Regions from separate parts of the Micromonospora sp. NPDC051006 genome, predicted to be linked through region 1. Evidence: riboswitches for the same ligand, from Rfam matches in the RefSeq annotation. Region 1 holds a riboswitch; the other holds the start of a gene.
What was found. A riboswitch is a leader RNA that binds a small molecule or an ion and turns the genes downstream of it on or off. The one in region 1 is predicted to bind ZMP and ZTP.
Positions count from the first base shown of each region.

Region 2: another riboswitch for ZMP and ZTP. It lies ahead of ACIBBA_RS16330 (bifunctional 5,10-methylenetetrahydrofolate dehydrogenase/5,10-methenyltetrahydrofolate cyclohydrolase); the one in region 1 lies ahead of ACIBBA_RS21240 (glycine hydroxymethyltransferase).

Region 1 covers NZ_JBITFP010000014.1:77,011-84,802, forward strand. The annotation lists gene ACIBBA_RS21225 (S8 family peptidase) at 1-876, shown strand, start outside; gene ACIBBA_RS21230 (hemerythrin domain-containing protein) at 1,008-1,508, shown strand; gene ACIBBA_RS21235 (SDR family NAD(P)-dependent oxidoreductase) at 1,570-2,376, opposite strand; ZMP/ZTP riboswitch at 2,529-2,618, shown strand; gene ACIBBA_RS21240 (glycine hydroxymethyltransferase) at 2,637-4,076, shown strand; gene ACIBBA_RS21245 (ribulokinase) at 4,216-5,883, opposite strand; gene ACIBBA_RS21250 (hypothetical protein) at 6,075-6,335, opposite strand; gene ACIBBA_RS21255 (alpha-hydroxy acid oxidase) at 6,432-7,532, opposite strand; gene ACIBBA_RS21260 (aminoglycoside phosphotransferase family protein) at 7,683-7,792, shown strand, end outside.
Region 2 covers NZ_JBITFP010000009.1:9,634-17,425, forward strand. The annotation lists gene ACIBBA_RS16325 (vitamin B12-dependent ribonucleotide reductase) at 1-2,339, shown strand, start outside; gene ACIBBA_RS16330 (bifunctional 5,10-methylenetetrahydrofolate dehydrogenase/5,10-methenyltetrahydrofolate cyclohydrolase) at 2,473-3,363, opposite strand; ZMP/ZTP riboswitch at 3,383-3,464, opposite strand; gene ACIBBA_RS16335 (FAD-dependent monooxygenase) at 3,503-4,618, opposite strand; gene ACIBBA_RS16340 (DUF2332 domain-containing protein) at 4,821-5,756, shown strand; gene ACIBBA_RS16345 (dihydrofolate reductase family protein) at 5,805-6,371, opposite strand; gene ACIBBA_RS16350 (MFS transporter) at 6,420-7,718, opposite strand.

The DNA of each region.
Region 1 (7,792 bases):
CCGACCACCTCCGACCACGGCACCCACGTGGCCGGCACCATCGCCGCCGCCGTCAACGGCGTCGGCGTGACCGGCGTCGCCCCGGGCGTCAAGGTGGCCGCCGTCAAGGTGGTCAACGACGGCGGCTACATCTTCCCGGAGGCGGCGGTCTGCGGCTTCGTCTGGGCCGCCGAGCACGGCATGCAGGTGACGAACAACAGCTACTTCATCGACCCGTGGGAGTTCAACTGCCGCAACGACGCGCGTCAGCGCCCGGTGTGGCAGGCCGTGCAGCGGGCCATCCGGTACTCGCAGAGCAAGGGCGTGCTGAACATCGCGTCCGCCGGCAACTCCAACGTCGACCTGGCCCACAAGTTCATCGACGCGGGCAGCCCGAACAACGGCACCCCCGAGGTTCGGGAGATCAACAACGCCTGCGTCGACCTGCCGGCCGAGTCGCCGGGTGTGCTGACCGTCTCGGCGGTCGCACCGACCGGGAAGAAGAGCTACTACTCCTCCTACGGCCTCGGTGTCGTGGACGTCACCGCTCCCGGTGGTGACAGCCGCTTCCGTACCGGGGGCGTCAGCCCGACCACGACCGACCAGATCCTGTCGACCACCTTCAACACGGCGACGCGGACCAACGGCTGGGGTTGGAAGCAGGGCACCTCGATGGCCAGCCCGCACGCCACCGGCGTCGCGGCCCTGGCCCTGTCGGCCCACCCGGGCATGACGCCGGGGCAGCTGGCCTCCTTCCTCGAGCGGACGGCGGAGGCGCTGCCGTGCGAGCAGGGCGTCTGGGAGCCGCGGCCCGGCTTCCCGGCCACCTGCACGGGGGGCAAGCGCAACTCGTTCTACGGCGCGGGCATGGTCAGCGCGTACAACGTGGTGAAGTGACCACATCGCACGGATGACGGTGGGGCCCGGCGCGCAGGCGCCGGGCCCCACCCCGTTCGAGGGACGGTTGTTTCCGCAGTTCAGTCCCGGGGTACCGGACGATCACCTGACACATTCGAGGAGGTCCGCCGGTGTCCACTGATGCCATCGTCCTGCTGAAAGAGGACCACAAGGAGATGCGCCGCCTGTTCAAGGCCTTCCAGGATGCCGAGGAGGGCCCGGCAAGCCAGCGGGGCAAGCTGGTGGGGCAGATCGTGGAGGCGCTCACGGTGCACACCTACCTGGAGAACGAGGTGATGTACCCGGAGGTCCGCAAGCTCCTGCCCGACCTGGAGGACGACATCCTCGAGTCGTACGAGGAGCACCACGTGGCGGACGTGCTCTGCGCCGAGCTGCACGCCATGACGGCGGAGGACGAGCACTTCAACGCCAAGACCACGGTGCTGATCGAGAACGTCCTGCACCACGTCGAGGAGGAGGAGCAGGAGTGGTTCCCCAAGGTGCGTGAGGCGCTCGGCCGCAAGCAGCTCCAGGAGATCGGCGAGCGGATGATCGCGCTGCGGGCCGACGCGCCGCGCAAGCCCACCGACCCGAAGGCAATCAAGAAGTCGGTGGACGCGGTCACCGCCTGATCAGCCCCGAAGACGTGGACGGGCCCGGCATCGCCGGGCCCGTCTCTCGTGTGCCGAAGGTTCAGTCGGCGGAGCCGGGCTCGGCCATCTTCCGGTGCTGCTCGGACTTGAGCTTGTCCGGAACGATCTTGCCGACCGCGGTCTGCACCTTGTTCATCAGCGAGCCGGCGGTCACCGTCTGATCGCCCTTCATCAACGCCGTGAAGCCCTGCTCGGCCACCGTCCGCGGATCGTCCTTGCGGCCGGAGCCGATCCGGGTGTCCTGCATCTGGGCCCGGTCGAAGAACTCGGTGTCGGTCGGGCCGGGCATCAGGGAGGTCACCGTGACCCCGGTCTCCTTCAGCTCGTTGCGCAAGGCCTCGGCAAAGGACTGCACGAACGACTTCGACGCGTTGTAGACCGCCTGGAACGGCCCCGGCATCGTCGAGGCGATCGAGGAGGTGAGCAGCACCCGCCCGGCCCGCCGCTGCACCATGCCGGGCAGGATCCGCTTGGCGAGGTGCACCGTCGAGCGCACGTTCAGGTCGACGATGTTCAACTCGTCGGCCAGGTCGGTGCCGCCGACGAAGGCGCCCCCGGCGCCCCGGCCGGCGTTGAGCGCCAGCGCGGCCACCGGGCGGCCGGTCGCCGCCACCGCCGCGGCCAACTCCTCCACCCCCTCGTGCCGGGCGAGGTCGACGCGGACCGGCTGGACCCGAGGGCCGCCGTCGCGCCGCAGCCGCGCCGCGGCCGCCTCGATGCCGTCGTCCTCGGCGGCGATGACCAGGTCGAAACCGTGCTCGGCGAACTGGACGGCCAGTTCGTACCCGATGCCACTGGACGCCCCGGTCACCACGGCGAGCGGCCGGTCGCTGCTCGGTGTGGTCATGGTCGTGCTCCTTCCCGCGGGTACCGGCCGTGTCCGCACCGATCACGGCCGTCCGGATAGGGGTGCCCCGCCACGGTGCGCCCAACCACCCGGGCCGCGACCGACTCGCGGCCGAGGTCGGCCTGGCCGGCCCCGGCCGACCCGGTAGGATCGGCGCGGGCCGTGACTGGCGCGTGGGGATGGGGAACCATCGGGGAGCGGCCCCGTCATGAGGACGCATGCCGAGCGCCTGGGCCTTCCGTACGCCAGTTGGAGGTCGCATGCCGTCGCCGAACGCCGAATCCACCGCCTTCCGCAGCGCGCTCGAGGTGATCCGTGCCGTCGAGCCCCGGGTGGCCGACGCGATCACCGCCGAGCTGGGTGACCAGCGCGAGTCGCTGAAGCTGATCGCCAGCGAGAACTACGCCTCCCCCGCCACCCTGCTGGCCATGGGCAACTGGTTCAGCGACAAGTACGCCGAGGGCACCGTGGGCCGCCGCTTCTACGCCGGCTGCCAGAACGTCGACACGGTCGAGGCGCTCGCCGCCGAGCACGCCCGGGAGCTGTTCGGCGCCGCGCACGCGTACGTGCAGCCGCACTCCGGCATCGACGCCAACCTGGTCGCGTTCTGGGCCGTGCTGGCCGACCGGGTGGAGTCGCCGGCGCTGAAGAAGGCCCAGGTCCGCCAGGTCAACGACCTCACCGAGGCGGACTGGTTCGCGCTGCGCCGGGAGCTGGGCAACCAGCGGATGCTCGGCATGTCGCTCGACGCCGGCGGGCACCTCACCCACGGTTTCCGCCCGAACATCTCCGGCAAGATGTTCGACCAGCGCAGCTACGGCACCGATCCGGCGACCGGGTTGATCGACTACGACAAGGTCGCGGAGATCGCCCGGGAGTTCAAGCCGCTGATCCTGGTCGGTGGCTACTCGGCCTACCCGCGGAAGGTCAACTTCCGGATCCTGCGGGAGATCGCCGACTCGGTGGGCGCCACCTTCATGGTAGACATGGCGCACTTCGCCGGGCTGGTCGCCGGCAAGGTCTTCACCGGCGACTTCGACCCGGTGCCGCACGCCCACATCGTCACCACCACCACCCACAAGTCGCTGCGCGGCCCGCGCGGCGGCATGGTGCTCTGCCAGCCGGAGCTGGCCGACCAGGTCGACCGGGGCTGCCCGATGGTGCTCGGCGGCCCGCTGCCGCACGTGATGGCCGCGAAGGCCGTCGCGCTCGCCGAGGCCCGCCGCCCGGACTTCGCCGACTACGCCCAGCGGATCGTGGCGAACGCCCAGGCGCTCGCCGAGGGGCTGCTGAGCCGCGGCGCCAACCTGGTCACCGGCGGCACCGACAACCACCTGGCGATCATCGACGTCACCTCGTACGAGTTGACCGGCCGGCAGGCGGAGCAGGCGCTGCTCGACGCGGGCATCGTCACCAACCGCAACTCGGTGCCGCACGACCCGAACGGCGCCTGGTACACCTCCGGCATCCGGATCGGCACCCCCGCGCTGACCACCCGGGGGCTCGGCGCCGCCGAGATGGACCAGACCGCCGAGCTGATCCACACCGTGCTCAGCCAGACGAAGCCGGGCGCCAACGCCGACGGCACCGCCTCGAAGGCCAAGTACGTGCTCGACCCGGCCATCGCCGACAAGGTCAGCCGCCAGGCCAGCGAGCTGCTGACCGGCTTCCCCCTCTACCCCACCGTCGACCTCACCTGACCCCCGCCCCGCCCCCGGCTTGTTGATCATGCAGTTGTGGTGCCCGGATGGTCCCGCTTCGCGGAGTGCGTCCCCCACCACAACTGCATGATCGCCGGGGGGCACGGGGGGCCCGGGGGGACGGGGGGACGGGGGCTGGTTAGGGGGTTAGGGCGCGGTTGCGGAGGGCGCGCAGGCGGTGCAGGACGTCGCTGCCGCCGCGGCCGAAGTGATCGTGCAGCCGGCGGTACTCGGCGTACAGCTCGTCGTAGGCGGCGGCCCGAGCCGGGTCGGGGTGCCAGGTCTCGCGCCGGTGGGCGCCCATCGCGGCCGAGGCCGCCGGCACGTCCGGGTATGCCCCGGCGGCCGCCGCCGCGTGGATCGCCGCGCCGAGCGCCGCCGGGTGCGCCGAGTCGAGCACGTGCAGCGGGCGGTTCAGCACGTCCGCGTAGATCCGCAGCAGCAGCCGGTTACCGGTGAGGCCACCGGCGGCGGTCAGCTCGTCGACCTCGACCCCGGCCGCGGTGAACGCCTCGACCACGGTCCGCGCGCCGAAGGCGGTGGCCTCCAGCAGCGCCCGCCAGATCTCCTCCGGGCGGGTGGCCAGGGTCAGCCCGAGCAGCATCCCGCTCAGCTCGTGGTCCATCAGCACCGAGCGGTTGCCGCTCTGCCAGTCCAGGGCGAGCAACCCGTGCCCGCCCACCGGCTGGTCGGCGGCGAGCCGGTCGAGCAACTGGTACGGGCTCTCGCCACGGCGCTGCGCCTCGACGGCGTACCCGGCGGGCAGCGCGTGCGTCACGTACCAGGCGAAGATGTCCCCCACCCCGCTCTGCCCGGCCTCGTAGCCCCAGCTGCCCGCGGTGACGCCGCCCTCGACGGCGCCGCAGACCCCAGGCACCTCGTGGTACCGCTCCGCGTTCATGATCAGACAGGTGGACGTGCCGAGCACCGCGAGCATCCGGCCCGGCGCGACCGAGCGGGCCGCCGCCGCGGTGACGTGCGCGTCGATCGCGCCGACCGCGACCGGGATGCCCGGCGGCAGGCCGGTCCACCGGGCCGCCTCGGCGGTGAGCCCACCGGCCCGGGCGCCCAGCGGGGCGAGCGGCCCGTCGACCCGGTCCAGCAGCCCGTCCAGCCGTGGGTGCAGCGCGCGGAGGAAGTCCGCGGACGGGTACCGGCCGTCCTGGCGCAGTCCCTTGTAGCCGGCGGCGGAGACGTTGCGGGTCTCCCGGCCGCAGAGCTGCCAGACGATCCAGTCGGTCGTCTCGATCCAGCGCTGCGCCCGGTCGAAGAGCTCCGGGTCCTCCTCCAGCAGCTCCAACGCCTTGGCCAGCTGCCACTCGGCGGAGACCCGCCCGCCGTAGCGGGCCAGCCAGTTCTCGCCGCGCTCGGCGGCGAGGGCGTTGATCCGGTCCGCCTGCCGCTGCGCCGCGTGATGCTTCCACAGCTTCGGGTAGGCGTGCGGCCGCCCGCGCAACCCGGGCAGCTCACAGAGCGGGGTGCCGTCGGCCAGGGTGGGCAGCACGGTGCAGGAGGTGGCGTCGACGCCGATGCCCAACGCGTCCTGCGGGCGTACGCCGGCGGCCCGCAGCGCCGCGGGAACGGCCACCCGCAGCACCTCGCGATGGTCCGCCGGGTCCTGCAGGGCCCACTCCGGGGGCAGCGGCGTGCCGTCGGGCAGCCGGCCGGTGATCACCCCGTGCCGGTAGGGGTGCACCGCCGCGCCCAGTTCGGCGCCATCGGCCACGTCGACCACCACGGCCCGGCCGGAGAGCGTGCCGAAGTCCACCCCGACCACGTACCGGCGCCCGGCCGCGGGCTCACCCACCGCTGCTCCTCCTCCCGCCGCCACTGGACGCGCGCGGCGGGAGGCAACGCTAGCAATACGGTGGCGTGAACGGCAGCCGACCGGTGGTGAGCCGGGGGGTTACCGCGTCGCGGCCCGGGCGACCGGTCCGCGCGTCGGGGCAACCGGTTGTGCCGGCTGGGCCACCGGAGGCGGGCGGCTGAGTGGCCGGCTCAGGCGATCGGGCGCTTCAGGTGGTAGCGGTGCACCTCGGTGCTGCCCTGCACGTTGTTGACGTCCTCGGCGGCGGAGACCAGTTCCCAGCCGTCCCGGCCGACCCGGTTGAGGTGGGCGATCGCGGTGTCGCCGTACGCGGTGATGTCCTTACGGGACCCGTCGGGGGCGTACCAGACGAACGAGACGTGGAAATTGCGACCCTGCCCCTGATAGCGGCGGACCAGCAAGGCGTACTCCCAGGCAACCATGGGCCCCATTATGACCGTCCATCCAGGACGCCGAAACGGCGGCGGTCGCGCTTTGCCACCCGGTGAACGCGATGTGTCAACCCGTCCTGGCGGCGACCGGTCCGGTCAGCCCGACGCGACGGTGCGCAACTGTTGGGCGGCCGCGGGATCGGGACAGCCGGCCAGGGCCAGCGCGTCGCGCAGCTCGGTGGCGAGCAGGTCCAGCGCGGTCTCGGCGGCGGGCCGACCGCCGGCGGCGAGCGCCCAGAGCAGCGGCCGGCCGACCAGCACGCCCGCGGCGCCGAGCGCCAGCGCCCGCAGGACGTCGGTGCCGCCACGCACGCCGCTGTCCAGCAGCACCTCGCACCGGTCTCCGACCGCGTCGACGACCTCGGGCAGCATGGTGACGCTGGCCGGCGCGCCGTCGAGCTGACGGCCGCCATGGTTGGAGACCACCACCGCGTCCGCGCCGACCCGTACGGCGTCCTGCGCGTCCCGCGGGTCGAGCACACCCTTCACCACCAGCGGCAGGTCGATCCGCTCCCGCAGCCAGGCGAGGTCGGCCCAGCCCAGCGCCGGGGCGAAGGCCGCACCGGAGCGGGCCCGCAGCTGGGACACCCCGGGGGTGCCGCCGTGCGCCAGGTCGTCCCGCCCGTTGGGCAGGTTCGCGGCGGCCACCTGCGCCGGGAGCCGGAACGCGTTGCGCAGGTCCCGCAAGCGCCGGCCCAGCACCGGCACGTCCACGGTCACCACCAACGCCTGGCAGCCGGCGTCCCGCACCCGGGCCAGCAGGTCCAGCACGAGCGCCTTGTCGCGCAGCCAGTAGAGCTGGAACCAGACCGGGGCTCCGGTCGCCGCCACCTCCTCGATCGGGGTGCTGCCCAGCGTGCTGGCCAGGTACGGCACGCCCGCCGCGCCAGCTGCGGCGGCCAACGCCAGCTCCCCGTCGGGATGCACCAGCCGCTGGTAGGCCATCGGCGCCACCCCGACCGGCATCGCGTACCGGTGGCCGAGCAGCCGGGCGGTCAGGTCCGGAACCTCCACCCCGCGCAGCACCCGGGGCAGTACCGCCACCCGGTCCAGGGCGGCGCGGTTGGCGCCCAGGGTGATCTCGGCGCCGCTGCCACCCTCGATGTAGTCCCAGACGTCCGGCGGGAGCACCGCCCGGGCCCGCTCGGCGTAGTCGGCCAGGCAGGCCGGCGGCGCGTCGGCCGGCAGGTCGGTCACGTTCGGCTCAGCCCGCTGCTCGACGTCCACACCCGCCATCCTTCCCACGCCGCCCCACCACGGGCAACGTCCGCGGTTGCGGTGTCGGGACCGCGGCCCGGTGGCGGAAACGGGTTGCGTGGATGGCGCCGGCCAACCAGCCTCGGACGGATGGACCAGGACCGGACGGCACCGCCCACTCGTGTCGCACTGCGCGACCGCATCGACGTGTCGCTGGTACGCCGGCTCGTCGCCGCGCAGTTCCCCCGCTGGGCCGACCT
Region 2 (7,792 bases), on a different contig from region 1:
GCTCCGGGGTCAACCTGTCCCGGATCCGTTCCTCCAAGGAGCTGCTCTCCTCCGGCGGCACCGCCTCCGGCCCGGTGAGCTTCATGCGTGGCGCCGACGCCTCGGCCGGCACCATCAAGTCCGGTGGCGCCACCCGGCGGGCGGCCAAGATGGTCATCCTCGACGTGGACCACCCGGACATCGAGGAGTTCGTGGTCACCAAGGCGCGCGAAGAGGACAAGATCCGCGCCCTGCGTGACGCCGGGTTCGACATGGACCTCGGCGGCTCCGACATCGTCAGCGTGCAGTACCAGAACGCCAACAACTCGGTGCGGGTCTCCGACGAGTTCATGACGGCGGTGGAGAACGGCGGCGGCTTCGACCTGCGCGGCCGGCTGGACGGCTCGGTGATCAACACCATCGACGCCAAGAAGCTGTTCCGCACCATCTCCCAGGCCGCCTGGGAGTGCGCCGACCCCGGCCTGCAGTACGACGACACGATCAACGACTGGCACACCTGCCCGGAGACCGGGCGGATCACCGCGTCGAACCCGTGCTCGGAGTACCTGCACCTGGACAACTCCTCGTGCAACCTGGCCTCGCTGAACCTGATGAAGTTCCTCCGCGCCGACGGCAGCTTCGAGGTGGAGAAGTTCGTCAAGTCGGTCGAGTTCGTCATCACCGCGATGGACATCTCGATCTGCTTCGCCGACTTCCCGACCGAGAAGATCGGTGAGACCAGCCGGGCCTACCGGCAGCTCGGCATCGGCTACGCCAACCTCGGCGCCCTGCTGATGGCCTCCGGCATGCCGTACGACTCGGAGCAGGGCCGCTCGGTCGCCGCGGCGATCACCTCGCTGATGACCGGCACCGCCTACCGCCGCTCCGCCGAGCTGGCCGGCGTCGTCGGCCCGTACGACGGCTACGCCCGCAACGCGGAGCCGCACAAGCGGGTCATGCGCAAGCACGCCGCCGCCAACGACGAGATCAAGCCGGCCGGCACGGTGGCCACCGCCATCGTCCGCGAGGCGACCAAGCAGTGGACCCAGGGCAACAAGATCGGCGACAAGAACGGCTGGCGCAACTCGCAGGCCAGCGTCCTCGCGCCGACCGGCACCATCGGCTTCATGATGGACTGCGACACGACCGGCGTGGAGCCGGACCTGGCGCTGGTCAAGTTCAAGAAGCTGGTCGGTGGCGGCTCGATGCAGATCGTCAACCAGACCGTTCCGCGCGCGCTGCGCAGCCTCGGCTACCCCGAGGAGCAGGTCGAGGCGATCGTCGAGCACATCGCCGACCACGGCCACGTGGTGGACGCCCCCGGCCTCAAGCCGGAGCACTACCCGGTCTTCGACTGCGCGATGGGTGAGCGCTCCATCGCCCCGATGGGCCACGTGCGGATGATGGCGGCGATCCAGCCGTTCGTCTCCGGCGCCATCTCCAAGACGGTCAACATGCCCGAGGCGGCCACCGTCGAGGACGTCGAGAAGATCTACTTCGAGGGCTGGAAGCTCGGCCTCAAGGCGCTGGCGATCTACCGGGACAACTGCAAGGTCGGCCAGCCGCTCTCGGTGGCCAAGTCCAACAAGGCCACCGAGCCGGCCGCCGCCCCGGCCGCCCCGGCCGCGGTGGAGAAGGTCGTCGAGTACCGGCCGGTGCGCAAGCGGCTGCCGAAGAAGCGCCCGTCGGAGACGGTCTCCTTCTCCGTCGGCGGCGCCGAGGGCTACCTCACCGCGTCGTCCTACCCGGACGACGGCCTCGGCGAGGTCTTCCTCAAGATGTCCAAGCAGGGCTCCACCCTCGCCGGGGTGATGGACGCCTTCTCGGTGGCCATCTCGATCGGCCTCCAGTACGGCGTTCCGCTGGAGACGTACGTCAGCAAGTTCACCAACATGCGCTTCGAGCCGGCCGGTATGACCGATGACCCGGACGTGCGGATGGCCGCCTCGGTGATGGACTACATCTTCCGTCGGCTGGCGCTGGACTTCCTGCCCTACGAGCGCCGTGCGGAGCTGGGCATCTTCACCGCCAGCGAGCGGGCCGCCCAGCTGCGGGCCGAGGCCGAGGCGGAGAGCGCCGCGGTGACCGGTGCCGAGCTCACCGCGATGGCCTCGTCCGCTCCGGTCGAGACCAAGCCGGAGGAGCCGAAGACCGGCCCGGTCGCCCAGCCGGCCAAGGAGACCGTCGACATCGTCGCCGCCAAGCCGGCGCCGTCGGTCGGTTCCAGCACCGAACTGCTGGAGGCCGTGATCGGCAAGGCCGCCGACGCGCCGCTCTGCTTCACCTGCGGTACGAAGATGCGCCCGGCCGGCAGCTGCTACGTCTGTGAGGGCTGCGGCTCCACCAGCGGCTGCAGCTGACGTACGCACCGCATCACCCGCGAGCGCGGCAGGGACCACCTGCCGCGCTCGCGGCGTTTCCGGCCACTGGCCGCCAACCAGCGTCCCAGCCGGAGCGTGCTGCGACGCGGTCGAACGACAGCGACCGCCCGGCTTACTGGTTGGCGCGCTCGGCGGCGCGTACGGCGTTGCGGAACAGCATCGCGACGGTGGTCGGCCCGACCCCGCCGACCCGGGGGGTGATGGCGCCGGCGACCTCGGCGCAGGCCTCGTCCACGTCGGGCAGGAGGCGTCGCCCGTCGTAGCGGACGCCCGCGCCGATGACGACGGAACCGGGCTTGACGTGCTCGGGTCGGACGATGCCGGGTACGCCGGCGGCGGCGACGAGGATGTCGGCGCGGCGGGTGTAGCGCGGCCAGTCGGGGACGCCGGTGTGTACGACGGTGACCGCCGCGTTCGCGGTCGGGCGCTTCTGCGACAGCAGCATCGCCAGCGGCCGCCCGAGGGTGGCGCCGCGGCCGAGGATGACGACCTCACGGCCGGCGACGGGGATGTCGTGGTACGCCAGCAGCGCTTCGATGCCGGCGGGGGTGCACGGCAGCGGGCCGGGCACGCCGACGGCGAGCCGGCCCATGTTGAGCGGGTGCATGCCGTCGACGTCCTTGTCCGGGTCGATGGTCTGCAACGCCGCGTCGTAGTCCAGGTGCGCCGGCACGGGGTACTGCACGAGCAGCCCGTGCACGGCCGGGTCCGCGTTGAAGCGGGCGATGGCCCGGTGCAGGTCGGCCTGGGTGGCGGTGGCGGGCAGGTGCTCGTGCGGGGAGGCGAACCCGAGGGCGGCGGCCTGGCGCTGCTTGATGCCGATGTAGCGCGCGCTGGCGTCGTCGTCACCGACGAGGATGGTGGCCAGACTCGGGATGATTCCGCGGCCGGCCAGGCGGGCGGCAGCGGCGGAGGTCTCGGCCAGGACGGCCTCGGCGACGGGAGCGCCGGGCAGCAGCCGGGCCGGACCCAACGTGGTGATCTCGGTGGATGCGCTGGTCATCTGGGTAGGTGCTCCTCGGCGCGGGCGCCCAGGCGGTCGACGCCCGCGAGAGGCTCCCCGATGGTTCCACCATCCCTGTGCCGCCAGTCGCCGGTAGCTCGATGATGCCGTATCACCAGGGCGGACGGGCACGCCGGGGTCAGGGCTGGGCGAAGAGCGGGCCGTAGTTCGACCGGAACATCTTCTCGCCGAGGCGGCGCAGCACCGCGTCGCGCAGCACCGGCGGCAGCCCGGTGGCCTTGTCCCGACGATGGGTCTGGCTGAGCACCCAGTCGGTACGCGCACGGCGGCGCTCCTCGTACCCGCGCAGCGCCCCGGCGAGGCTCTCGGCGGCGGCCAGCGACTCGGCCAGCACCAGCGCGTCCTCCAGGGCCATGGCCGCGCCCTGGGCCATGTTCGGCGAGGTGGCGTGCGCGGCGTCACCGACCAGCAGCACCGAGCCCCGCGACCAGGAGCCGAGTACGACCTCCTGGTTCGGCCCGGCGTGCAGGGTGCTCGGGTCGGCGTCGAGAGCGTCGAGCATGGTGGCGACCGGTTCGGTGAAGCTCGCGCGTAGCTCGTCGCGCCAGCCCGGCCGGTCGGCGACCGGACCGTCGTTGTAGTAGCAGTACGTCTGCTCGGCGCTGATCGGGATCGTCAGGAACTGCTTGCCGCGCCCCAGCTGCACCGACCAGACCGGCTCGGCGTCGATCCGCGGGGCGAGCCACCGGTAGGCGTACTGGCCGAGGGGGCGTGCCGCCGCCCGGCCGTCGAAGGCGAGCCGGCGGATGGTCGAGTTGACCCCGTCCGCGCCGATCACCAGGTCGTAGCGTTCGGTGCTGCTGTCGTCGAACTCGACCGCGACCCGGTCGCCCTCCTGGACGAGCGCGACCGGCTGGCGGCCCCACCGGATCGGGACGTCCCCGACGCCCGCGAGCAGCGCCTCGTGCAGCCGCGCCCGGGGCAGCGAGACGCAGGGCCCGACGCCCTGCCAGAGGGCGGCGACGTCGATGTCGAAGAGGCGGCGACCACGCTGGTTGGCGCTGCGCTGCCGGGTGATCTCCACGGCGACGTCCGTGACCGCCTCTCGCAGGCCCAGCTCGCCCAGCATCCGGGTCGCGTTGCCGGTCAGGTAGATGCCGGTGCCGGAGTCGGCGGGCCCGGTGGAGCGCTCGACGACGTCCACCGTCGCGCCCCACTTCTCCAGGGCGGCGACAGTGGCCAGCCCGGCGACGCCACCGCCGACGATCAGTACCCGGATCCCCTCGCCCCGCACGATCAGCTCCTCCTCCGGTGCCCTGCCGCCGGCTGAGCTGCTGCTCGACGTCCCGGCCGGCGGTGAACTCTACGAGGTGCCGGAGGCAGCCGACGTGATCGGGGAGACGGGCCCGGCAATGACGGATGAACTGCGCAGGGCCCGGTGGGAGCTGCGTCACGGACCTGGGACAGCGGCCGGGGTGGGTTGCGAGGATCGGGGGATGACGACCGCCGATGCGTACGTCGAGTTCGGCACCCGGGAGACGCGGGGCGTATCGCCGTCGTACGAGCGTCTGTCGCTCGCGGTGTCCCGCGACCGCGAGCTGCTGGACCTGCTCGACGAGTTGCCGCCGGCCAAGCGGCAGCCGAACCTGCTCTTCGGCGTCGTACGGCTGCTCGGCGGCCCGCTCGACGACCCGGCCGCCTTCCATGACCACGTGGTGGCGAACTGGCCGGCGATCGCGGCGCAGATGCGGGTGCGGGCGACCCAGACGAACGAGGCCGGGCGGTGCGCCGTGCTGCTGCCCGTGCTCGCCGCCTTGCCGCAGCCGCTCGCGCTGTTGGAGGTCGGCGCGTCCGCCGGGCTCTGCCTCTACCCCGACCGGTACGCCTACCGCTACGGCGAGCGCCAGGTCGGCGCGGGCGAGCCGGTGCTCGACTGCGCCGCGGTCGGGGTGCCGGTGCCGGCCGCGCGGCCCGAGGTGGTGTGGCGGGCCGGTCTGGACCTGAACCCGCTCGACGTGACCGACCCGGCCGACATCGCCTGGCTGGACGCCCTGATCTGGCCGGAGCAGACCCACCGCCGGGCCCGGCTACGCGCCGCGGCCGCCGTCGCCGCGGCCGATCCACCACGGCTGGTCCGTGGTGACCTGGTGGACGACCTGCCGGCGCTGGCCGCTCAGGCGCCGGCCGACGCGACGCTGGTGGTGTTCCACACCTCGGTGCTCTACCAGGTGCACCGGCCGCGGCGCGAGGCGTTCGTCGAGCTGGTACGCGCACTGCCCGGCCACTGGCTCGCGAACGAGGCGCCGGAGGTGTTGCCCCACGCCTCGCTGCCGGCGTCGCCCGGCGAGGCGACGCACAACGTGCTCGCGCTGGACGGGACGCCGCTCGCCTGGACCCGGGGGCACGGGCAGGCGATGGTCTGGATGGGGTGACGTCGACGGGCGGCGCGGGTCGCCTGACCGGATCAGGTCGCGGCCTGCTCAGCCCACCGCGCGCTCGTGGCGGAGCAGCACCACGCCGTTGCCGAAGACCCGGCTCTCGGCCAGCCGCAGCTGCGTCCGCTCGTCCCGGATGGGAAAGAGCGGGCGGCCCCGGCCGAGCAGCACCGGGTGCACGTAGGTCCGGTATTCGTCGATCAGGTCGTGCCGGGCGAAGGTGGCCAGCAGCTCGGCGCCGCTGAGCGCCAGGTCACCGCCGGGCTGGGCCTTGAGCCGGTGCACCTCGTCGGGGTCGACCTCCCGGACGATGGTGGCGTTCCACTCGGCCCGATCGAGCGTGCGCGAGTAGACGATCTTCGGCATGTCGCGCCAGATGGCGGCGAACTCCTTCACCGGGGCCGGGCTGGCCGGCTCCTGATCGGCCGTCGGCCAGAACGCGGCCATCAACTCGTAGGTGGTCCGTCCGTTGAGGAAGGCGCCCATCGTGCGGAGTTCGGCGTTGAAGTGCTCGTGCAGCTCGTCGTCGACCTGGTGCCAGCTGATGTCACCGCCCGGCCCCTCGAAGTAGCCATCCAGCGAGACGCTCATCTGGACGATGATCTTCCTCATCCCGGCCCCTTCCGCGGCGTCGATGTCCCGGTCGAGCTTGCCCGGACCCTACGACGAAACCGCTGCCGACGCGCCCGGTTCGGCCATGTCCCGCATGGTGCGCAGCGGGGAGAAGACCACGAAGAGACAGGCGCTCCAGGTGCCGAGCACGCAGATCCAGAGTGCCGTCCGCAGGCCCAGCGCCGTGCCGAGCGCCCCACCGACCAGCGCGCCCAGTGGGATCACCCCGAAGCAGATCCACAGGAAGGCCGCGTTGACCCGGCCCAGGATCGCCGGCGGGGTGATCCGTTGCCGGTAGGTCGTCGACGCCACGTTGAACAGCACCGCGTTCGCGGAGAAAGCGGCCAACCCGACGCCGTAGAGCAGCACTCCCCATCCTGGGCGGGCCAGCGGCATCAGCAGGTAGAACGGGCCGGGCACGGCCATCGCCACCCAGATCACCCGGGCCGACCCGATCCAGGCGGACAGCCGCGCGGCCAGCGCGCCGACGATCAGGCCGCCGACCGCGCTGACCGAGAAGACCAGGCCGACCTGCACCGGTGAGGCGTGCAGTTCGCGCAGCATGAAGGTGACCTCGATCGAGGCGGACGCCATCACGAAGAAGTTCGAGGTGGTGGTGCACGCCAGGATCTTCACCAGGATCGGTTGGCGGCGGATGAAGCCGAGCCCGTCGGTCATCTCCACCCGCAGCGGCACCCGCTCCCGGGGTGCCGGTGGGTTCTCCGGGGCCGCCTCCCGGATCAGCAGCAGGGTCACCGCGCTGAGCAGGAAGGCCAGCCCGTTGCTGAAGAACGTACGGGTCGCGCCGACCAGCCCGATGAGCACCCCGCTGACCGTCGGGCCGACCAACTCGGCGCCGTCCTGGCTCATGATGAGCTTGGCGTTGCCGTCGACCAGTTGCGCCGCCGGCACCAGCCGGGGCAGCAGGCTCTTGTACGCCACGGTGAAGAAGACCGTCAGCACCCCGGAGAGCCCTACCACCGCGTACAGGAAGCCCAGGGTGAGCTGACCGACCAGCGCGGCCACCGGCAGCGCCAGCATCAGCGCGGCCCGGCCCACGTCACAGAGGATCATCAGCCGGCGCTGGTCCACCCGGTCCGCGACGATCCCGGCCGGCAGGGAGAACACCAGGTACGGCAGCCAGGCCAGGAAGGTGAGCAGCGAGACCTGGAAGACGCTGGCGTGCAGGGTGTCGGCGGCCAGCAGCGGGACCGCGACGCCGGCGATCCGGGTGCCCAGCTCGCTGACCGTCTGGCCGCTCCACAGCAGCAGGAAATTCCGGCTCCGCAGCAGCGACGTTGCTCGGGTGGTCGCGGAGGCCGGCGGATCGGCGACGTGCTGGCTCACGTGCTTGCCTGTCTGTGCGAACGGACACGGTGCCGCACCGGTGGCGATCCGGTCGGCTCGCCCAGGAGGGCCTC